DNA from 4 places in the Pseudomonas sp. KK18 genome. Region 4 is predicted to be linked to each of the others. Evidence: predicted binding sites of a transcription regulator. Region 4 holds the regulator's gene; each other region holds the start of a gene.

What was found. The regulator sigma-54, encoded in region 4, starts transcription at its own class of promoters, with help from an activator protein. The targets are predictions, from matches to a motif close to ANTGGCATNNANNTTGCTNT.
Region 1: a site for sigma-54 is predicted at 4,075-4,094, ahead of flgB (flagellar basal body rod protein FlgB). Genes of this name have one in related genera too.
Region 2: a site for sigma-54 is predicted at 2,867-2,886, ahead of glnK (P-II family nitrogen regulator). Genes of this name have one in related genera too.
Region 3: a site for sigma-54 is predicted at 2,178-2,197, ahead of V6607_RS24410 (circularly permuted type 2 ATP-grasp protein). Genes of this name have one in related genera too.

The regions. Positions count from the first base shown of each region.
Region 1 is NZ_CP146605.1:5,524,202-5,529,911, forward strand. It holds gene V6607_RS24840 (ribonucleoside-diphosphate reductase subunit alpha) at 1-704, shown strand, start outside; gene flgE (flagellar hook protein FlgE) at 1,069-2,391, opposite strand; gene flgD (flagellar hook assembly protein FlgD) at 2,423-3,151, opposite strand; gene flgC (flagellar basal body rod protein FlgC) at 3,168-3,620, opposite strand; gene flgB (flagellar basal body rod protein FlgB) at 3,624-4,031, opposite strand; gene cheR (protein-glutamate O-methyltransferase CheR) at 4,265-5,092, opposite strand; gene V6607_RS24870 (chemotaxis protein CheV) at 5,136-5,710, opposite strand, start outside.
Region 2 is NZ_CP146605.1:6,975,730-6,981,439, forward strand. It holds gene sutA (transcriptional regulator SutA) at 1-207, opposite strand, end outside; gene V6607_RS31850 (secondary thiamine-phosphate synthase enzyme YjbQ) at 311-736, opposite strand; gene V6607_RS31855 (ammonium transporter) at 946-2,286, opposite strand; gene glnK (P-II family nitrogen regulator) at 2,321-2,659, opposite strand; gene V6607_RS31865 (accessory factor UbiK family protein) at 3,082-3,342, shown strand; gene cfa (cyclopropane fatty acyl phospholipid synthase) at 3,395-4,507, opposite strand; gene V6607_RS31875 (LysR family transcriptional regulator) at 4,741-5,649, shown strand.
Region 3 is NZ_CP146605.1:5,439,071-5,444,780, forward strand. It holds gene V6607_RS24405 (alpha-E domain-containing protein) at 1-732, opposite strand, end outside; gene V6607_RS24410 (circularly permuted type 2 ATP-grasp protein) at 736-2,145, opposite strand; gene V6607_RS24415 (ribonuclease E inhibitor RraB) at 2,571-2,912, opposite strand; gene V6607_RS24420 (hypothetical protein) at 3,126-3,386, opposite strand; gene V6607_RS24425 (START domain-containing protein) at 3,466-4,071, opposite strand; gene V6607_RS24430 (YkgJ family cysteine cluster protein) at 4,116-4,370, opposite strand; gene V6607_RS24435 (hypothetical protein) at 4,534-5,034, opposite strand; gene V6607_RS24440 (PLP-dependent aminotransferase family protein) at 5,139-5,710, opposite strand, start outside.
Region 4 is NZ_CP146605.1:6,165,100-6,170,809, reverse strand. It holds gene ptsN (PTS IIA-like nitrogen regulatory protein PtsN) at 1-376, opposite strand, end outside; gene raiA (ribosome-associated translation inhibitor RaiA) at 389-694, opposite strand; gene V6607_RS27990 (RNA polymerase factor sigma-54) at 770-2,263, opposite strand; gene lptB (LPS export ABC transporter ATP-binding protein) at 2,448-3,173, opposite strand; gene lptA (lipopolysaccharide transport periplasmic protein LptA) at 3,173-3,745, opposite strand; gene lptC (LPS export ABC transporter periplasmic protein LptC) at 3,732-4,304, opposite strand; gene V6607_RS27970 (HAD family hydrolase) at 4,313-4,837, opposite strand; gene V6607_RS27965 (KpsF/GutQ family sugar-phosphate isomerase) at 4,838-5,710, opposite strand, start outside.

The DNA of each region.
Region 1 (5,710 bases), 640 kb from region 4:
TCCTGATCGAGCAACGTGGCCAGAAGTACATCGACGTTGACCTGAACGAATCCCTGGACTGGGCGCCGGTACGTGCCCGTGTGCAGAAAGGCATTCGTAACTCCAACATCATGGCCATCGCACCGACCGCCACCATCGCCAACATCACTGGCGTATCGCAGTCGATCGAACCGACCTACCAGAACCTGTATGTGAAATCGAACCTGTCGGGCGAATTCACCGTGATCAACCCGTACCTGGTCCGCGACCTGAAAGCCCGCGGCCTGTGGGACTCGGTCATGATCAACGACCTGAAGTACTACGACGGTTCGGTGCAGCAGATCGAGCGCATCCCGCAAGAACTCAAAGAGCTCTACGCGACTGCCTTCGAAGTGGACACCAAGTGGATCGTCGACGCCGCCAGCCGTCGCCAGAAGTGGATCGACCAGGCTCAGTCGCTGAACCTGTACATCGCCGGCGCATCGGGCAAGAAGCTCGACGTGACCTACCGCATGGCCTGGTACCGTGGCCTGAAAACCACTTACTACCTCCGTGCCCTGGCTGCCACCAGCACCGAGAAGTCGACCATCAACACCGGCAAGCTGAACGCTGTTTCCAGCGGCGGCAACCACGGTGATGATTCGGTTCTCGCCGCACCTGCCGGCCCGGCGCCAGTGCCTAAAGCCTGCGCGATCGACGAGCCGGATTGCGAAGCTTGCCAATAAGCTGAGCACACCCTGGGTCTAACCACCCAAGGTTGAAAAACCCCCGATAGGCCTACGGCGTATCGGGGGTTTTCTTTTGCCTGGAACAACACCGTCGCGATTCGCGCAGGTATTTCACCTCCTTGAAAACATCGGTGGGCTTCTGGCCGACGTGCATCATGGCGGCTTTTATCGCTGAAACAGTGATGCAGTTGCCGTCGGAGCCCTGACTGAATCCGCTCCAGATATCGCCCGGCTGGCCTTGTACCGTTCCGACAGCCGTGTATCCGCCTGTGACGCCCCCACCTATAGGCGTTATCTGAACATCCAAAAAAAAGCCCCTCACGCGAGGGGCTTTTCGGTAAAGCGAGTTAAAGCGACAACATCAGGTCATCTGAATGATGGTCTGCATGATGGTGCTTTGGGTGGAGATGGTCTTGGCGTTCGCCTGATAGTTGCTCTGGGCCTTGATCAGGTCCACCAGCTCGTTGGTCAGGTTGACGTTGGAGTTCTCCAGGGAGTTGGCCACGATCGAACCCAGGGTACCGACTTGCGGGGTATCAAAACCCGGCTGGCCCGACGCGAAGGTTTCTTTCCAGGTGGTGCCGCCGGCTGGCTGCAGGCCCTGCTCGTTGTTGAAGCTGGCCAGGGAGATCTGGCCGATGGCCTTGCTCTGCTGGTTGCTGAACGTGGCGAACAGTACACCGCTGCCGTCGATTTTCAGCCCGGTGATTTGCCCGGTGGCGTAGCCATCGGTGGTCGGCGGGTTGCGGTAGGTGGCGGAGTTGTACTGGGTGATGTTGCCCATGTTGACGGCCACGCCGTCTGCGTTGGCGGCCGCACCGTTAGGCGTCCAGACACCATTGACCAGGCCGCCCGGCTTCCAGTCGGAAATGGTCAGGGTGGTATTGGAAGCGGTGGCTGGCGGGGTAACGATCCCGGTCAGCTTGCCGGAGGTGTCAAACGACAGCGTCGAGGCGACTGGCGCTTTCACGTCAGTACCGGTGCCGCTGATCGGCGAGCCGTCAGGGTTGCGCCCATCGATCAGGGTGTAGGACTTCCAGGTGTTGGAGTCGGTCTTCACCAGGTACTGCACCATCGGATGCGCGTTGCCCTGCGTATCGTACAGCGTGGTGGAATATTGAGTGGTGAAGCTGTCCGATTTGGTCGGATCAAACGGGTGCGCCGTCTGGTCGATCGCCGTCTCGGAGGAGTTCAGGTTACTGGTGGAATCCACCTTGCTCGAAGCCTTCGGCGGCAGGTACGACAGGTTGAGCTGCAGGTCGGTCAAGCCGCCCTTCTGGATGTTGCCATCGGCATCCGCTGCGTAGCCTTGCAGGCGCGAGGTGCCGGTGTTGTTGGTGATGTAGCCGTCCTTGTCGGCCCGGAACGCACCGTTGCGGGTGTATTCCAGCGAACCGTCGCTGCCCTTCTGCACGAAGAAGCCGCCGCCCTGGATCGCCATGTCGAGCGTGCCGCCGCTGTTGTTGACGTCACCCTGGGTGAACTGCTGGGACACGGCCGCCAGGTTCACGCCATTGCCGATGCTGTTCTGGCCGGTACCCAGCTTGGAAGCCGCGTAGATATCCGCGAATTCCGCACGGGACGACTTGAAGCCGGTGGTCGCGACGTTGGCGATGTTATTGCCCGTCACGTCCAGTTGTTTGTTGGCCGCATAGAGGCCGCTAAGGCCGATGTTAAAAGACATTGTTCTCTCCTTTTGCCGTATTTAGCCGGCTCTATGTACCGATAGTCTGAATTTGCGACAGCTTGATACTGCCCAGGCCGCCCGCCAGGTTCAGCACCATTTCAGCGCCGTTCGTACCCAGGGTTACGCTGGTCACCGTTGCCGGCAGCGAGGTGGCGAGGGCCACCGAGTCACCCTTGTCATTCTTGGTGGTGGCATTGAAGGTGTAGGTGCCGGGTGGCGCCGTCTCACCCGCATCGGTCTTGCCGTCCCAGACGAAGCTGGAGTTGCCGGCGCTCTGGGCGCCCATGTCGATGGTGCGAACGACGTTGCCATCCTTGTCGGTGATCTTGACGGAGACGTTGCCCGTCGCCGCCGTCACCGCCACGGAACCGGTCATGCTCTTGCTGGTATCCACCATCGCCTTGTCGGTCTGGGTGATGACCGAACGCCCCACCAGCGACGAAGCCTGCAGCGCCTGGGAGGAGCTGAAGTTGCTGGAAATCGCATTCACCGAGTCATTCAGGTTGTTGATGCCTTCCAGACTGCTGAACTGCGCCAACTGTGCGACGAACGCGCCATTGTCCTGGGGCGACAGCGGGTCCTGGTTTTTCAGCTGGGTCACCAGCAATTGCAGGAACGCGTCCTTGCCCATCGCCTGGTTGCCCGTCGCCGACTTGGCGGCGTCACCGACGCTGGTGTTATCTGTCGCCGTCTTGACCTTGGAATTAAAAAGGTCCTGGACTGCCGTGTTCGTCGAACTGTTATCAACAATGGCCATTATTTGGCGCCCCTTATCACTGACCCAGGGTCAGGACCTTCTGCATCATGGTTTTGGCGGTGTTCATCATTTCCGCGTTGGTCTGGAACGAGCGGCTGGCGGAAATCATGTCGGCCATTTCCTCGACCACGTTGACGTTGGGGTAGTACACGTACCCTTTTTCGTTCGCGGCAGGGTGGTTCGGCTCGTAGCGGGCTTCGAGGTTGCTCTGGTCTTCGACCACACCGAGCACCTGCACGCCCTGGCCTGCGGCATCCTGGTTCTGGAACAGCGAATCGCCGCTGCCACTCTGGCCGCCCTGGCCGCCCTGGAACATGGTGGCGAACACCGGGTGCCGGGCGCGGTAGGTCTGGTCAATGCTCGAAGACACGGTCTCGGCGTTGGCGATGTTACTGGCGACGGTGTTGAGGCGCGTGGTCTGCGCACTCATGCCACTACCGGCAATATTGAAAACACTGGCGAGGGACATGGCTTATTCTCCACGCAGGGCTGACATCAGCCCTTTGAATTTGCTGTTGAGCAGGGTGAAGCTGGCCTGGAAGTTCACTGAGTTCTCGGCGTAGGCCGATTGCTCCAACTGGGCGTCCACGGTGTTCTGGTCGATCGACGGTTGCATCGGCGTGCGATACAGCAGCGACTCGTCACCATTGCCCAGGCCTTGCGCCTCGATATGACGGCTGTTGGTCATGTTCAGGGCGAAGGTGCCGTTCTTGGTCTTGTCTTGCTGGGCGGCGAGCACGGCAGAGAAGTCCAGGTCCCGAGCCTTGTAGTTCGGGGTGTCGGCGTTGGCGATGTTGTTGGCCAGGACTTCGGCACGCTGGGCGCGAAAGCCCAGTGCTTGTTCGTGGATACCGAGCGCTTTATCGAAGCTGATGCTCATGGCGGAAACCTTTAGGGGCTGACCTGCTTTTCGTAACAAGGATTTAGCAAGGGCCATGCCAAGTTGCTTGATCCCCGTAAATCAAGGGTTTGAGAGGGAATTGCCGGCGGCAATGCCAGAAAAGCGGCAAAGGGTTTCCGCGAAACGCCAGTAAAGCGGCAATGAGGGCTTGCCGCTTTGCGGCCATAAAAAAGGGAGGCCTGTGCAGGCCTCCCTTTTTGTCCAAGCACTCATCACTTGGCCTGGTAAATGATTCCAGGACTGCACTGCACCATCTGGTAATGATCCGGCAAACCGTTCAGCGCCTCGGAAGCCCCCAGGAACAGATAACCGCCACGCTTGAGGGTGCCGTGGATGCGCAACAGAATGTCTTTCTTCACCTCGGCCGAGAAGTAGATCAGCACGTTGCGGCAAAACACCATGTCGAACTTGCCCAGGCTGGCATAACTGTCCAGCAGGTTGAACGAACGAAACTCCACCCGGCTCTTGATCGGCGCCTTGACCGCCCAACGCCCTGCTCCCTTGGGATCGAAGAAACGCTGCAAGCGCTCCTGGGACAACCCGCGCCCCAGCGCCAGGCTGTCGTACTCGCCGGTCTTGCAGTTGGTGAGCATGGTGCCGGACAAATCCGTGGCCACGATTTGCGCCCCGGCTTTCAACTGGCCCATGTTGGTCCGCTCGAACTCATCGATGGCCATCGAAATCGAATACGGTTCCTGTCCCGACGAACAGGCCGCCGACCAGATGCGCAGACGCTGGCCGGGAGCGGCCTTGATCGCCTCGGGCAGCACCTTGTTCTTGAGCACTTCAAACGGATAGGTATCGCGAAACCACAAGGTTTCGTTGGTGGTCATGGCGTCGACCACCATCTCCTTGAGCCCGCTGCGTGGCTGGCCCTGGATCCGTTGCACCAACTCCCCGAGGGACTTGATGCCTTGCTGCTCCATCAGTTTGTTGAGACGGCTGGATACCAGGTACTGCTTGTTTTCACCGAGCAATATGCCACAGGCCTTTTCCAGGAAGACCCGGAACTGTTCGAAATCCAAATTACCCGTAGACAATGATACCGCCTCTTAAATCGTGTGACCGCCAGGGAAAAGGCCCCTAGCCGTGATCTGCTGCCTTGATCCGGTCGACTACCCGGGATGCCAGGTCATCAGGGCGGAATTTGGCCAGGAAGTCATCGGCACCGACCTTCTTGACCATCGCCTGATTGAATACACCCGACAACGAAGTATGCAGGATGATATGTAGTTTTTGCATGCGTGGGTCGTTGCGTATCTCGGCCGTGAGGGTGTAGCCGTCCATTTCCGGCATCTCGATGTCGGAGATCATCATCAGGAATTCTTCTTCCGGCTTCTTGCCCTCATCCACCAGCTTGCGCAGGTAATCCAGGGCCTGGCGACCGTCATTGAGCGCGACCACTTCGACCCCAACGGTCTGCAGGCAACGGGACACCTGCTTGCGCGCGACCGAAGAGTCGTCCACCGTCAGCACCCGCAGCGAGATCGCCTTGTGCGCGGTTTCGGCGTCTACCACACCCACCGATATCGCCTCGGAGGTCGGGGCCACTTCGGCGAGGATTTTCTCCACGTCGATGATTTCCACCAACTGGTTGTCGACCCGCGTCACCGCCGTGAGGTAGTGATCGCGACCGGTGCCCTTGGGCGGCGGATGGA
Region 2 (5,710 bases), 810 kb from region 4:
CGCATCGCGCTCTTTGTTCTTGGCTTCTACGCTCGGCAACTCGTCAACCGACACTGCAGCCTTGGCCTTGCCCTTGGCTGCCGGGACCGGTGCATCGTCGCCACCGTCGTCGTCAGCCACGTCTTCGGCAGCCGCCTCAAGACCTTCCTCGGTTTCGTCGTCGTCGCCTACTTCGAGGTCGTCGTTTTCCAGATCATCGTCGCTCATGTTCTACCTCATGACTTGCGAAAAGCAGATTAGTTATAGCCCAGCTTCGCCGCCTGTCGACGGCCGCCGGAAAAAAATCAACATCCACCGGTTAACCAGTGGCTTATGCCCCATCACCGTGCAAGGTGGCGAGGACTTTACGAGCACCGCCATGATCACGGTGCTCGCCCAGATAAACACCTTGCCAGGTCCCCATCGCCAAGCGGCCGGCCCTTACCGGCAAACTCAGCTGACAGCCCAGCAGACTGGCCTTGAAGTGCGCCGGCAGATCATCCGGACCCTCGTCGTTGTGTTCATATCCCGCCGTGCCTTGCGGCACCAGCGCATTGAAAAAACGCTCGAAGTCACGGCGAACCGCCGGGTCGGCATTCTCGTTGACCGTCAACGAGGCCGAGGTGTGCTGCAGCCACAAATGCAACAGTCCCACCCGACAGGCCTTCAATTCAGGCAGGCCGGCGAGCAACTCGTCCGTCACCAGATGAAAGCCCCGGGGCTTGGCCCGCAGGGTTATCAGGGTCTGTTGCCACATACAGTTCTCCGCCTATCGGCGCGCATTCTAGCGCGCTCAGGGAAAAAACAAAGTGCCGAATACGCCTACATGCCTGTAAGACATTCGCACACTGAAAAGTGCAGTGCGGATCCCATCACAAAGTCGCAAAAAAACCCATACACCTTTAGCCACAGACAAACCCAAGGCAAAAAAATGCCCGGCAAGCCGGGCATCTTTTTTTCGCGTACTTACAAGTTGTAGCCGCGCTCGTTGTGTTGCGCCAGATCGAGGCCAACCGCCTCTTCTTCTTCGGTCACCCGCAGGCCCATCACCACGTCCAGCACCTTGAGGATGATGTACGTCACGATAGCGGTGTAGATGACGGTGAAGCCGACGCCTTTGGCCTGAACCCAGACCTGTGCGGCAATGTCGGTAGTAGCGGCGTTGAAGCCACCCATCGACGGTGCGGCGAACACGCCGGTCAGGATCGCGCCGAGGATACCGCCGATACCGTGCACGCCGAAGGCGTCCAGGGAGTCGTCGTAGCCCAGTTTGCGTTTCAGGGTAGTGGCGCAGAAGAAGCACACCACACCGGCAGCCAGGCCGATCACCAGGGCGCCCATCGGGCCCACGGTGCCAGCGGCTGGGGTGATTGCCACCAGGCCCGCAACCACACCCGAGGCGATGCCCAGTGCGCTCGGCTTGCCGTGGGTGACCCACTCGGCGAACATCCAGCCCAGGGCCGCAGCAGCGGTAGCGATCTGGGTCACCAGCATCGCCATGCCGGCAGTGCCGTTGGCAGCAGCAGCGGAGCCGGCGTTGAAGCCGAACCAGCCGACCCACAGCATGGCCGCGCCCACCAGGGTGTAACCGAGGTTGTGCGGGGCCATTGGGGTGGTTGGGAAGCCTTTACGCTTGCCGAGTACCAGGCACGCTACCAGGCCGGCCACACCGGCGTTGATGTGCACCACGGTGCCGCCTGCGAAGTCGAGCACGCCCCAGTCGCCCAGCAACGAACCCGGACCGCCCCATACCATGTGGGCGATCGGTGCGTAGACCAGGGTGAACCAGACGCCCATGAAGATCAGCATCGCGGAGAACTTCATCCGCTCGGCGAATGCACCGACGATCAGCGCCGGGGTGATGATCGCGAAGGTCATCTGGAAGGTCACGAACACGGCCTCAGGGAACAACGCCGCCGGGCCGGTGATGCTGGCCGGGGTCACACCCGAGAGGAACAGTTTGGACAAGCCACCCACAAACGAGTTGAGGTTGACGACGCCTGCTTCCATACCGGTGGTGTCGAACGCCATGCTGTAGCCGTACACGAACCACAGGATGGTGATCAGGCCGGTGATGGCAAAGCACTGCATCATCACGGAAAGAATGTTTTTGGAGCGAACCATGCCGCCGTAGAACAGCGCGAGGCCTGGAATGGTCATGAACAGCACCAGCGCGGTGGACGTGAGCATCCACGCGGTGTCGCCGGAATTGAGGACTGGAGCAGGTACTGGGTCCGCCGCCATGGCCAGGGCCGGCATTACGAGGGACAACAGGGCTCCTAGCCCTGCGAATTTACGCAGAGTCATATTGTTTTCTCCTGGGGCGTTGGGGTTTGGCGGCTTAGATTGCGTCGGTATCGGTTTCGCCGGTACGGATGCGAATAGCCTGTTCCAGATTGACCACGAAGATCTTGCCGTCACCGATCTTGCCGGTGTTGGCGGCCTTGGTTATCGCCTCGATGACCCGGTCAAGATCCTTGTCGTCAATGGCGACGTCAATCTTCACCTTTGGCAGGAAATCGACCACGTATTCCGCGCCGCGATACAGCTCGGTGTGACCCTTCTGCCGACCGAAGCCTTTGACCTCAGTAACGGTAATGCCCTGCACGCCGATCTCGGACAGTGACTCGCGTACATCGTCCAACTTGAACGGCTTGATGATGGCAGTGACTAGCTTCATGAAAACTCTCTCCCGAATTGGTGGACTTGCCCCAGGAAAACAAACCCGTCTCAAGTCTAAGCGCAGTGCCTGGCTTTGTAACGCTTCGTCGCCCTGGCATTTGCCATTGCGACGCTCGCTAACCACTGGTGACGAAACATGTACCGCTGGTCCGTCGGCGCACTGCATCGTCACAGCGACTGCATCAGTGCATGGGTCATGATCGTCTAAGCAGAAAGCTTGCCAGCTCCGTAAAAATCACTGAAATCAGTCCTTTGTTCGCCTGTGCCCACCTACCGGGCGCCACGACAGCGAAGATACGCACGAAAACGGTGCGCGACCGCCCGTCCTCATGCGCGAAAAGCGTGCGCCGCAGGGGCTGGAAAAGACTATAGACGCTGCGTGATACACTGCCGGCCAACAGATTTTCCGGACTATTTCCCATGCTCGCGCCCAAAGACCTCCTCGACGCCCTGAGCGGCCACGCCTCCCGCCTGTTCAGCAGCGACACGCCGCTGCCACGCAATGAAATTGAAAGCCAGTTCAAGGCACTGCTGCAAAGCGGTTTCAGCAAGCTGGACCTGGTAAGCCGGGAAGAGTTTGATAGCCAGATGGTGGTGCTGGCGCGCACTCGGGCGCGGTTGGAAAGCCTTGAGGCCAAGGTGGCGGAGCTGGAAGCGCGATTGACGCCTGCCGCCGAATAAGCCGGCCCAACCGGGGCAGGTTTCGCCTGTCCCCGTTAAACCGTTGCAACCCTCAGCTCACCCGCTGATACCCGCCGACAACCCCCTTCTTCGACAATACCCACTGCCACAGCTGGATATCCCGCGCGCGAAACGCCCCTGCACACGACAGCAGGTAATAGCGCCACATCCGGTAGAAACGCTGGCCAAAGGTGTCTGCGAAATCCGGCCACGCCAGTTCGAAGTTTTCGCACCAGGCCATCAGCGTCTTGTCGTAGTCGGCGCCAAAGTTGTGCAAATCCTCGGCAACAAATAACCCGTCCATGGCGTCGCCGATCTGCCCGATCGAGGGCAAATCACCGTTGGGAAAGATGTATTTGTCGATCCACGGATCCGGCGTGCTGTTGCGTTGGTTCTTGCCGATAGTGTGTAGCAGGAACAACCCATCGTCTTTCAGGCAGCGGTTGGCGACCTCCATATACGCCCGATGGTTCTTGCGCCCCACATGTTCGAACATGCCGACACTGGCGATATGGTCGAACTGCTCGTCGATATCCCGATAGTCCTGCAGACGAAACTCGATCGGCAGATGTGAATACTTGGCCCGCCCCCACTCCGCCTGCTCCTTGGAGATGGTCACGCCGACACACTCGACCCCATAGTGCTCGGCCGCATGGCTCATGAAACTGCCCCAGCCACAGCCGATATCCAGCACGCGCATGCCCGGCTTGAGCCCCAGTTTTTTACAGATCAGGTCCAGCTTGGCGAACTGCGCCTGCTCCAGGGTGGTGGCATCTTTCCAGTAGCCACAGGTGTAGGTCATGCGCGAGTCGAGCATGCGTGCGTAGAAGTCATTGCCGAGGTCGTAATGTGCTTCGCCGACTTGCCAGGCGCGCTTCTTGTTTTGCAGGTTCAGCCAGCGGGAGCTGAACGCGTGAAACAACAAGGTGGCCGGGTTGGCCTGGTCGATCACGCCGGAGCGCATGAGGCGGAAAAAAAACTCATCCAGCGCCTCGGCGTCCCAGCCGCCATCCATGTAGTCTTCGCCAAGGCCAAGATTGCCCTTGGCCAGGGCGAGATCAAATGTGGCACTGTAGTGCAGTTGCATATCGGCAGCCGATGGCCCGTTGACCTCGATCTGCGCCTGCGCCAGCAACTCCTTAACGAAGCGCGCTCCCTGAGACATCTCATCAGAACCGGAAAAAGAATGACGCGTTTTGTTAAGCACAGTTGCTCTCCAGAAATAGCGTTGCCTTTGATTCATACACTGCGAGAAATCTGGCCATGGAAGCGTCTGGCAAGGCCCTTAAGGCGTCATGGAAGCGCTGGCTGGGAACAGATGTAACAAATCTTATCCAGCCATTTTTTAAAGATATAATGAATTAATATTATGAAAACCATGCAAAATTGGAATGCAAGATGGACATTCGGGCGCTCCGTTATTTCGTAGAAGTCGTCGACCAGCAGAGCTTTACCAAAGCCGCTGTGAAGCTGCACCTGACCCAGCCAACAGTCAGCAAGATGGTGCAGCAATTGGAGTCGAGCCTTGGCCTGAAGCTGCTCGACCGCATGGGAAAACGCTTCACCCTGACGGACGCCGGGGAAATTGTGCTCAAGCGCGCCAAGGAAATGATCGCGCTGCACGATGAAATGACGGTAGAGCTGCAAGACTTGCAGCATGTCGGGCGCGGCGCCCTGCGCATGGGGCTTTCGCCCTCTACCCACCTCGCACTGGCGCCGATCTTTGCGGAGTATCACGCCCGTTACCCGAAGATCGAACTGAAACTGTTCGAAAGCGGCGGCAATATCACCATCCAGGATCTGCGCCAGGGCACGCTGGAGTTCGGCACCATCCTTGACTCGCCGCGCGTGGCGGATATCTGGTCCGAATTCGAATCCATGCCCTTGTTCGAATCGCCACTGTGCCTGCTCGCGCCCCATGACTCGCCCTGGCAAGGCCGCAGCTCGGTGGAGTTGAGCGAACTGCAAGCCTGCGAATTCATCTTTTACGATGACACCTTCACCCTGAACCAATTCGTACTTGATGCCTGTGCACAAGCCGGTTTTGAGCCGCGGATCAGTGGCCGCAGCAGCCAATGGGACTTTATCGCCTCCCTGGTACGACTGGGCGTGGGCATCACCCTGCTGCCCCGGGCATTCTGCGAAACCCTTGATACGAGCCAGTTCAGCATCGCGGAAATACAGTCGCCGGCCCTGAACTGGAGGCTGATGCTGGCGTGGCGTCGGCAGTGCAAGTTGTCGTTTGCGGCGCAGGCGTGGTTGACGCTGGCGAAAGAGTTTCTGTGTGTGCCGCCGTCGGACCGCTAGCGCGATACGTTCTGTAAAACCTCGCCGCCGCGCGTCGCCATCACTCAACTACCCTTGAAAA
Region 3 (5,710 bases), 730 kb from region 4:
CAGCGACCGCGGCACGTCGGCGCGCAGCAGCAACAGCTCGGCGACTTGTCGGGCGCCCGGGGCATCACGGTAGATTTCGGTGTAGGCCTCGAACGACGACAACGCCCGCAACAACGCACTCCATTGATAGTAGGCATGGGCGGTACCATCGGTGACCGCTTCGGCCTGGTCGCCGGCCATTTCATAGCGGGCGTCGAGCAAGCGCAGGGTGTTGTCGGCGCGCTCGATAAAGGTGCCCAGGCGAATAAAACGAAAGGCGTCGTTACGCATGATGGTGCCGTAGGTGGCACCGCGGAACAGGTGGGAACGTTCTTTGACCCACTCGCAGAACCGGCTCATGCCGTAGCGGCTCAGGCCTTGCTGGGCGATGTCGCGAATCTCCAGCCAGGTGGCGTTGATGTTTTCCCACATGTCGGCGGTGATTCGCCCACGCACGGCATGGGCACTGGCGCGTGCAGCGCCGAGGCAGCTGTAGATGCTGGCCGGGTTGGCAGCATCCAGGGCGAAGAAGTGCAGCAGGCGTTCGGCGTGCAGTTCACCGTGGCGCTCGCGGTAATCGTCGAGGGTGCCGGTGATCAGCAGCGGCATCGCCAGTTCATGCAGGCCATCGCCGCGCCCGTCCTGGGGCATCAGCGACAGCGAATAACTGACATCGAGCATCCGCGCGAGGTTTTCCGCGCGCTCCAGGTAGCGCGACATCCAATACAAATCCGAGGCAGTTCTACTCAACATATTTCAATCCTCGACCACCCAGGTGTCTTTGGTGCCGCCGCCCTGGGACGAGTTGACCACCAGCGAGCCTTCCCGCAGCGCCACACGAGTCAGGCCGCCGGGCACCACACGGGTTTCCTTGCCTTGCAACACAAACGGGCGCAGGTCGATATGCCGTGGGGCGATGCCGTTTTCGACGAAGGTCGGGCATGTCGACAGGCACAGGGTCGGTTGCGCGATATAGGCGTGGGGCTTGGCCTTGATGCGTGCGCGGAAGGCTTCGATTTCCGCCGCCGAGGCGGCCGGGCCGACCAACATGCCATAGCCACCGGAGCCCTGGGTTTCTTTCACCACCAGCTCCGGAAGGTTGGCCAGTACGTGGGACAGTTCACTGGGATTACGGCACTGGAACGTCGGAACATTCTTCAGGATCGGTTCTTCATCCAGGTAAAAACGGATCATCTCGGTGACGAAGGGGTACACCGACTTGTCATCCGCCACCCCGGTACCGATGGCATTGGCCAACACCACGTTGCCCGAGCGATAAGCCGCCAGCAGGCCCGGTACGCCGAGCATGGAGTCCGGGTTGAAGGCCAGCGGGTCGAGGAACGCGTCGTCGAGGCGACGGTAGATCACATCCACCGCCTTGGGACCATCGGTGGTGCGCATGAACACGCGGTCATCACGCACGAACAGGTCGGCGCCTTCCACCAGTTCCACGCCCATTTCCCGGGCCAGGAATGCATGCTCGAAGAACGCACTGTTGAAACGCCCAGGCGTCAGCACCACCACACTGGGATTATCCAGTGGGCTGGAGCTTTTCAGGGTGTCGAGCAACAGGTTGGGATAGTGGTCGATGGGCGCGATGCGCTGGGCCGCGAACAGTTCGGGGAACAGGCGCATCATCATCTTGCGGTCTTCGAGCATGTAGCTCACGCCGCTGGGGGTGCGCAGATTGTCTTCGAGGACGTAGTAAGTGCCGTCGCTATCGCGTACGAGGTCGACACCTGAGATGTGGGAATAAATATCCCGGTGCAGGTCCAGGCCCTGCATCGCCAACTGGTATTGCTCGTTGGCCAGCACTTGCTCGGCGGGGATGATCCCGGCCTTGATAATGCGTTGTTCGTGGTAGAGGTCGGCGAGAAACATGTTCAGCGCCTTGACCCGCTGGATGCAGCCGCGCTCGACGATCCGCCATTCACTGGCCGGGATGCTGCGGGGGATCGTGTCGAAGGGGATCAGGCGCTCGGTACCTTGCTCATCGCCATACAAGGTGAAGGTGATACCGGCCCGGTGAAACAGCAAATCGGCTTCACGCCGGCGCTGGGCCAGCAGTTCGGCCGGCGTGTCGGCCAACCAGCGGGCAAATTCGCGGTAATGGGGGCGCACCTGCCCTGCCCCGTCGTACATCTCATCGTAATAAGTGCGGATCATGCCGTACTCCTTGTCACCCGGACGCCAGAACCATCGCAAGGCCCGTGCCAGCGGCATAAACACTTAAGTATCAATCAGTTGGATATAGACGCAGGTCTCATCGCACCGTCCCGGTGCAGCAAATGCCCGCTGTCATGGGCGGCGCCTCATTGCAATGCAGGCCATGACTATCACCAGCATAGTCAGAGTTGATTTCACTGCCCGGCAAACCCCGCGGATAATCACCTCCATCAGCTGAACAGGACGCGTCCTACAGCTTCATCCATTGCGCATTACCGCTTGTACCGAATCGCTCTCCTCCTTTGCGATCTTCCCTTTGGCCACCCTGCTCGGGTGGCTTTTTTTTGCGCAGGATTTTTCCCGCGCCAGAAACAAAAACGGCCGACCCAAAGGTCAGCCGATACGCTGTGTTATTGCTCATGCCGCTACATGGGTAACCCACGCACCTCCTGTTTCACGCCCCATCCCTCGATGATTCCGCCCAAGGGCTCGACCACCGCCTCAAAGTCCTGCTCGAAGTCTCCTATGCCGTCGTAGGTGGCGAACATGATTTTGCTCAATTCCAGGTACCAGGCGCCGTCATCCCGCGCGCTGACCTGAGCATTCAGGGATTCCCCACGAAACCGACCCGCAGCCCGCCGCGCACGTTCCTCATCCGGGAAAATGGCGTAGAACTCGATGGGGTGGAAACGCGAGAAGTCAAAGCCGCCCTCTTTCATGCGGCGCAACACGTTGGTGCTGATGTCTTCTTGATAGGCTGTGCTCATGAAACGTCCTCCTCAAACCGATGGATAGACTTTCCGTGCTTCCCAAGGCCCGCGCTGCAAGGACGCGGGTGTTACGGCAGTGACGTCGCCGCTGGGAGACAAGCATGTAGCTGACAAGACCAGACCTTAGCGATTCATTCGCTGATCTCCATTGCAGAGTAGCGCGAAGCTATCACCTCCACCAGAGTCTGTTTAAAGGCGTACAGGGAATGTTCAGGCGGCGGGGTCGACCTTGAGGTCTTTGATGCTGTTTTGATCTTTCAGAATCTTGACCGTGGGTTCGGCAATACGCCCCTCCAGATCGTTGAGATCCAGTTCCTCCAGCACCGGTGATACGCGGGCGCGAACCAGGCGCGCGGCTTCTTCAAGCGTGGGTTTCTGCTCGCACTCGAATTGCTCGACTACCGACTCACCATGATCATTGGTGAAGGAAACGTTCCACTTTGGCATCAGAGCCTCCTCGATAAAACCCATGGGTGGGCTTACATCTATCTGGACCTTGAGGGCCTGGAAATCGTTCCACTCAAGGCAGGAGGCACCTGATCAACTGCAGTTATTTTTCAGCGTGTTCTTTCAGGGCTTTCAAGGTGTTGAACGGTGCGTCCACCACGAACTTGTTGGCCAACCAAGACGGCACGCTGCCACCTGGCTCGGTGTGCACCTGGTAGGTCACTTCGGTCAGGTTGTCGCCTTTAGGCACCAGTTTCCAGTAACCATCGACCTGGGCTACGCGCACGTAGCCTTTGACTTCTGGCTGGTAGGTCGGCACTTCCAACAGCTTGCGGGTGACGGTGCCATCGGCAGCCTTGGTGGTGGTGATTTCCAGGATCGAGTCACGATCGGTCACCGGGAACGGTGCCTTGAACTGGGTGTAGGTCCAGCTCTTGTCGCCTTCCTGCTTGAGCAGTTTCTGCGACTTGCATTCGTGGATCCAGGAACAGGCCCCCGCCACGTCTTCCTGCAGCGCCTGGATCTTGGCCAGCGGCGCCTTGATGGTCGTCACACCGCGATAAGCCTTGTACTTGGAACCGGCAATTTCACTCAAGGACACTTTGATGCCGTCTTCATCCTTGGCCGTCTGCCAGTCTTCAGCATGCGCTGCGGCAGCGAACAACGCGGTAAAACCGCACAACACAGCAATTCGTTTCAGTGAACCCATGGTCTTATTCCTTATTGTTGAAGTTCAGTACTTTGAACAGCCCACTAAGCCGCCGTCATCTGTTCCCACCAGCCGATCAACCTGATCGCTTCTGCCTGGCTACTGCCGCAGACCTCGATATCCGCCTGGAACGAACTACACACTGCCGGCCGCTCAGGCTGGCCAAACAACTGGCACAGTTGTTCGACCGAAAGATGCAGGCAGCGTTCGCCCGCCGGTTTGCCGGCAGGCATTCCCGGCAACGGAGAACTGATGGATGGGGCAATGCAGCAAGCGCCACAGCCTTCACGGCATTTCATGACGAACAGATCCTCGACAACTCAAGTGTTGATGGCCACGTAAGACTACGCCCTTAAACAGACGTTTTAAATTGGCTTAACAGGGGTTTTTCACCGAAAACAAAAGTGACTGACCAGTCTGCGACAGAAGGTCAGGGGTGCGCGTCACGTTTACTCGTCGGGTTTATTGCTTGAACTGGAAATCCAGCGCCGCACCTTCAACTTCGCGGCGTTCTTCGTTGCGCAGTTGCAGCTGCATTTCATTGCTGAGCAGGCGCCCGTTGATCTGGAAGGCACTGTTGTCAGTGGGCTTTTCGGCAAACATCGGCGGCAGCAGCGGCACGTTCTTCGGCTGCGGCATGGTGCCGAGGGGTTGCAGGTGGCGGACCATGTTCGACGGCAGGCTCAAATCCAGCTCTGCAGGCGGCAGCGGCGTCTTGGCGACTTCGTGGGCCGACTTTGACTTGCTGGCGATAGGCGCACGTTTTTTCACCGGCGTTGCTTTCTTTGCGGGGGCTTTCTTCGCGACCGGTGCCTTCTTGGCCGCAGCGGCTTTTTTCGCCGGCACCGTTTGCTGGGAGCTGGCAGCAGGTGCCGCTTCACCGGCGGGAGCCGCCAGGACAGCGCCAGCGTTACACAGGCTTAACACGCAGATCAGCAGGGCAGCAGGAAAGGTATAAGTCATATCGCCAGCAGCATTAACGGCAGAAGGCCATATGCTCGCTTGTTGAGGACGGTATGACAAGCATGGTAATTAGCCAGCTACCCGTCATGTCCCCTTTCCATGCCTCAAAAACCCGCCGCAGTCTCCTGGCATAACTGGCTTGCCAGCATCCCGAGGGTCATCAAGGCGCGCTCCGCCTCGCGGTTCCACGGGGTGCCGCAGTTCAGGCGAATACAGTGGTTGAACTGTTCCGTATTACTGAAGATCAGCCCCGGTGCAATGCTGATGCCCTGCTGCAAGGCGCGCACGTGCAGTTCCTGGGTATTGACCCGTCCAGGCAAACTGACCCACAGGATAAAACCGCCGGTCGGGCGGGTCATCTGGGTGCCTTCGGGAAAATACTGCTGCACGGCCAGCTGGAACGCGCTGAGGTTCTTGCGGTACTCCTGGCGGATATAGCGCAGGTGGCGGTCGTAACCGCCATTCTCCAGGTACGCCGCCGTGCCCATCTGGGTCACGCTGCAGGCCGAATGGGTGCTGAACATTTGCAGGCGCTGGATTTCCTGCTGGTACTTGCCGGCAATCATCCAGCCAATGCGAATGCCCGGTGACAGGGTCTTCGAGAAACTCGAGCAATAGATGACCCGGTCCAGACGGTCGTAGGCTTTCAGGGCCTTGGTGCGGCCCAGTTCGAACA
Region 4 (5,710 bases):
CGAGCATGCTGGCGATCTGCCGAAGCAGTTCCAGGTGCGCATCGGTGGCAGCTTGCGGGACCAGCAGCACGAACAGCAGGTCGACCGGCGCGCCGTCGATGGCGTCGAAATCGATAGGGGCGTCCAGGTGCAGCAGGGCGCTGACTGGAGACTCACAGCCTTGCAGGCGGCAGTGAGGAATGGCGATGCCGTTGCCAAAGCCGGTGGAGCCGAGCTTTTCACGGGCGATCAGGGCCTCGTACACAGCTTGCGTATCCAGTTCGGGCACTTCGCGGCCGATCAGGTTGGCAATTTGTTCGAGGGCGCGCTTTTTACTGCCGCCCGGCACGTTCACGAGGGAACGGCCGGGGGTCAGGATGGTTTCAAGTCGGATCATGGGTGGGGAGTGTTAGCGGCCAGTGCCTTGAAGAAGGCTCTGCTGCTTTTCCTTATGCTTTTTAAGTTGGCGGTCAAGCTTGTCTGTGAGCAAGTCGATTGATGCATACATGTCTTCATGTTCGGCATTGGCGACCACTTCGCCACCGGGTATCTGAAGTGTCGCTTCGATTTTCTGCTGAAGCTTGTCGACCTTCATGATGACCTGAACGTTGGTGATCTTGTCGAAATGGCCCTCAAGCTTCTTCAGCTTCAGCTCGACGTATTCGCGCAATGGAGGGGTGACTTCTACATGGTGTCCACTGATGTTGACTTGCATACAGCTTCTCCTTCGTTGCCAGTGCATAAAGCGGCGGGTAGGAATACCCGCCACTGGAACGCTATGGCCCGCCCGTCACATCAAACGCTTACGCTCGCTGGAAGGCGCGATCCCTAGGGACTCGCGGTACTTGGCGACGGTTCGACGGGCGACCTGAATGCCTTGTGCCTCCAGTAAACCAGCGATCTTGCTGTCACTCAACGGCTTTTTCTGATTTTCCGCGGCAACCAGTTTTTTGATGATCGCGCGGATCGCCGTGGACGAGCATTCACCGCCTTCGGAGGTGCTGACGTGGCTGGAGAAAAAGTATTTCAGCTCATATATACCCCGTGGGGTATGCATGAATTTTTGCGTGGTCACCCGGGAAATCGTTGATTCGTGCATGCCCACCGCCTCGGCGATGTCGTGCAGTACCAGCGGCTTCATTGCTTCATCGCCGTATTCCAGGAAGCCGCGCTGGTGCTCGACGATCTGGGTGGCGACTTTCATCAGGGTTTCGTTGCGGCTCTGCAGGCTCTTGATGAACCAGCGGGCTTCCTGCAGTTGGTTACGCATGAAGGTGTTATCGGCGCTGGTGTCGGCGCGGCGCACAAAACCTGCGTATTGCGGATTGACCCGCAGGCGCGGCACCGATTCCTGGTTCAGCTCCACCAGCCAGCGTTCGTTGTCCTTGCGCACAATCACGTCGGGCACGACATATTCGGCTTCGCTGGACTCGATCTGCGAGCCCGGGCGCGGGTTGAGGCTCTGCACCAGCTCGATGATCTGGCGCAGGTCATCTTCCTTGAGCTTCATGCGGCGCATCAGCTGGCTGTAGTCGCGGCTGCCCAGCAGGTCGATGTAGTCGGTGACCAGGCGCTGCGCTTCGCTCAGCCAAGGCGTCTTGGCCGGCAATTGGCGCAGTTGCAGCAGCAGGCACTCGCTGAGGTTGCGGGCGCCGATGCCGGCCGGCTCGAATTGCTGGATGCGGTGCAGGACGGCTTCGATTTCGTCCAGTTCGATGTCCAGTTCCGGGTCGAACGCCTCGAGGATCTCTTCAAGGGTCTCGTCCAGGTAGCCCTGGTTGTTGATGCAATCGATCAGGGTCACGGCGATCAGGCGATCGGTATCGGACATCGGTGCCAGGTTCAGCTGCCAGAGCAAATGGCTTTGCAGGCTCTCGCCGGCTGATGTGCGGGTGGTGAAGTCCCACTCGTCGTCATCGTTGCTGGGCAGGCTGCTGGCGCTGGTCTGGTAGACGTCTTCCCAGGCGGTATCCACGGGAAGTTCGTTGGGAATGCGTTCGTTCCATTCGCCTTCCTCAAGGTTATCCACCGTGGGGGCGGTTTCCTGGTAGGAGGGTTCCTGTACGTCGGGGTTGGGCTTTTGCTCGATGTTGTCGGCCAGCGGGTCTGCATTATCGAAGTCGTCGCCTTCTTCCTGGCGTTCGAGCATCGGATTGGACTCCAGGGCCTCCTGGATTTCCTGTTGCAGGTCCAGGGTCGACAATTGGAGCAGGCGGATGGCCTGTTGCAGCTGCGGTGTCATCGTCAGCTGCTGGCCCATTCTCAGGACTAGCGATGGTTTCATGGCAGGGGCTTAACACCTTATTCGCCGGCGCAATGCGCCATCCACGACAGGGCGCGTGAGCGCCAAACATAAGCAAATTATATGCCTGATATCGGGGGCTTTGCCTAGAGCGCGGTAACAATAAAAATACTGAGGTTTTTATTGACTACCGCGCTCCATGGCGAATGGCCTGATACCACCGTGTTTACAGGCGGAACTCGTGACCCAGATACACTTCCTTGACCAGTTCGTTGGCCAGGATAGTGGCAGAGTCACCTTCGGCAATCAGCTGTCCATCGTTGACGATGTAGGCGGTTTCGCAGATATCGAGTGTCTCACGGACGTTGTGGTCGGTGATCAACACACCGATGCCCTTGGCCTTGAGATGATGGATGATCTGCTTGATGTCGCCGACCGAGATCGGGTCGACACCGGCGAAAGGTTCGTCCAGCAGGATGAACTTGGGCGCCGTGGCCAGCGCACGGGCGATTTCCACACGACGACGCTCGCCGCCGGAAAGGCTCATGCCGAGGTTGTCGCGAATGTGGTTGATGTGGAATTCCTGCAGCAGGCTTTCCAGCTCTTTCTTGCGCCCGGCGCGGTCGAGTTCCTTGCGGGTCTCGAGGATGGCCATGATGTTGTCGGAAACCGACAGTTTGCGGAAGATCGATGCTTCCTGGGGAAGATAGCCGATACCCGCTTGCGCACGGCCGTGCATAGGCTGGTGGCTCACGTCCAGGTCGTCGATCAGGACGCGGCCTTGATCGGCCTGCACCAGGCCGACGATCATGTAGAAGCAGGTGGTCTTGCCGGCACCGTTGGGGCCGAGCAAACCGACGATCTGGCCGCTGTCGATCGACAGGCTGACGTCACGCACGACCTGACGGCTTTTATAAGCCTTGGCCAGATGCTGGGCTTTCAGGGTTGCCATTAATTCGCCTTCTTCGCGTCGGGTTTCGGCGCCGACTGGGCTGCGCCCGGTTTCTGCTTCGGCTGGATAACCATGTCGATACGCGGCTTCGGCGTGCTGATTTTCGAGCCGGTAGCACGGCCGGCCTGGGCGATCTGCTTCACCGTGTCGTAGACGATTTTTTCGCCGTCGGTGGTGTTGCCGTCATTGATGACCCGGGCCTGGTCGATCAGCACGATGCGGTTTTGCTGGGCGTGGTACTGGATCGTCTTGCCATAGCCTTTGACCGGCGTAGGGTCGCCCACTTTCTGCAGTTGTTCGAAATACGCCAGGTTGCCCACCGAAGTGACCACGTCGATATCGCCCGCCGGGGTACGAGTCAGTGTCACGGTGTTACCCGTCACTTTCATCGAGCCCTGGGTGATGATCACGCTGCCCGTGTAGGTCGCGATACCTTGCTTGTCATCCAGCTGCGCATCGTCAGCCTGAATGTGGATCGGTTGCTGGCTATCGTTCGGCAGAGCCCAGGCGCTCACGCTTCCCAGTGCTGCGCCCAGGCCGAGCAAAATAGGGAGGGTTTTAACGAGCCTCATACTGTCCTCTTACGTTCGATAGCAGGTGTATCCTGCTTTCTTTCAAATACGCTTTCATTCCCTTGCCAGTCGATACACCGCCAGCGCCGTCAATTCTAACGTCTTGCTCGGTCTGCGCATATTGCTTCTGTGGGAATACGGTCATGCGACTGCTGGTAATAATGGTGTCGCGGTTCTTGGCGTCAGTGCGGGCTACCCGCACCGAGTCAATCAGTTCCACTTGGGTGCCGTCCGGGTTGACCTCGCCACGCTCGCTGGTGACGTGCCACGGAAATTCGGCGCCGCGGTACAGGTTCATGTCCGGCTTGGTCAGCAAAGTGACCTCGGATGCCTTCAAGTGTTCGACCTTGTCGGAGGTCATTTCATACTGGACCTTGCCATCGGGCAGGTACTGGATGCTGTGGGCGTTGATGGCGTAATAGTCGATAGCACTCTCGTCAACCTGTGCAACCGGCTTGTCGAGGAAGCGCTCCGGGCTGATATTCCAGTAGCCGACCGCGAGGAAAACCGCGGCGATGACTGCAAGTATCAGGAAATTGCGAATCTTTTTACTCAGCATAAAACGCTCTATAGGTAGGCGGCGTGGGCCGCTTCAAGGCTGCCTTGGGCGCGCAGAATCAACTCGCAGAACTCGCGGGCGGCGCCTTCGCCGCCGCGGGCGGTGGTTACACCATGGGCGTGTTCGCGAACGAACGCCGCCGCATTGGCCACGGCCATGCCCAGGCCGACCCGGCGAATCACCGGCAGGTCGGGTAAATCGTCACCCAGGTACGCAACCTGCTCATAGCTTAGGTTGAGTTGGCCAAGAAGCTCGTCCAGAACCACCAGTTTATCCTCGCGGCCCTGATACAGGTGAGGAATACCCAGGTTTTGTGCGCGGCGTTCCACAACCGGGGTCTTGCGACCGCTGATGATGCCGGTTTGCACGCCCGCCGCCATCAGCATCTTGATGCCCTGGCCGTCGAGGGTGTTGAACGTCTTGAATTCGCTGCCGTCTTCCAGAAAGTACAGGCGGCCATCCGTCAGCACGCCGTCGACGTCGAAAATCGCCAGCTTGATGTGCTTGCCCCGTTGCAACAGGTCGGTGGTCATTTACATCACTCCCGCACGCAGCAAGTCGTGCATGTTCAGGGCGCCAACCGGACGGTCGTCGCTGTCGACCACCACCAGCGCCAGGATCTTGTGGTCTTCCATGATCTTCAGTGCTTCGGCCGCGAGCATGTCAGGGCGTGCGGTCTTGCCGTGAGGCGTCATGACTTCGTCGATGGTGGCGGTCTGGATGTCGAGGTTGCGGTCCAGGGTGCGGCGCAGGTCGCCGTCGGTGAAGACCCCGGCCAGCCGCCCGTCGGACTCCAGGATTACGGTCATGCCCAGGCGCTTGAGGGTCATTTCCATCAAGGCATCTTTCAGCAAGGTGCCGCGTGGCACCTGTGGCAGCTCGTCGCCGGCGTGCATGACGTTTTCCACTTTCAGCAGCAGGCGACGGCCAAGGGCGCCGCCCGGGTGGGAAAACGCGAAGTCTTCGGCGGTAAACCCGCGGGCTTCCAGCAATGCCACGGCCAGCGCATCGCCCATGACCAGGGCGGCGGTGGTGGAGGAGGTCGGTGCCAGGTTCAGCGGGCAGGCCTCGTGGGCAACGTGCACGTTCAAATTCACTTCGGCGGCTTTAGCCAGCGTCGAGTCCGGGTTGCCGGTCACGCTGATCAGCTGGATACCCAGGCGCTTGATCAGCGGCAGCAGGGTCACGATTTCGTTGGTGGTGCCGGAGTTGGACAGTGCCAGGATGATGTCGTCCCGGGTGATCATGCCCATGTCGCCGTGGCTGGCTTCGGCCGGATGCACGAAGAACGCGGTGGTCCCGGTGCTCGCCAGGGTGGCGGCGATCTTGTTGCCGACATGCCCGGATTTGCCCATGCCGACCACCACTACGCGGCCCTTGCTGGCCAGAATCATCTCGCAGGCGCG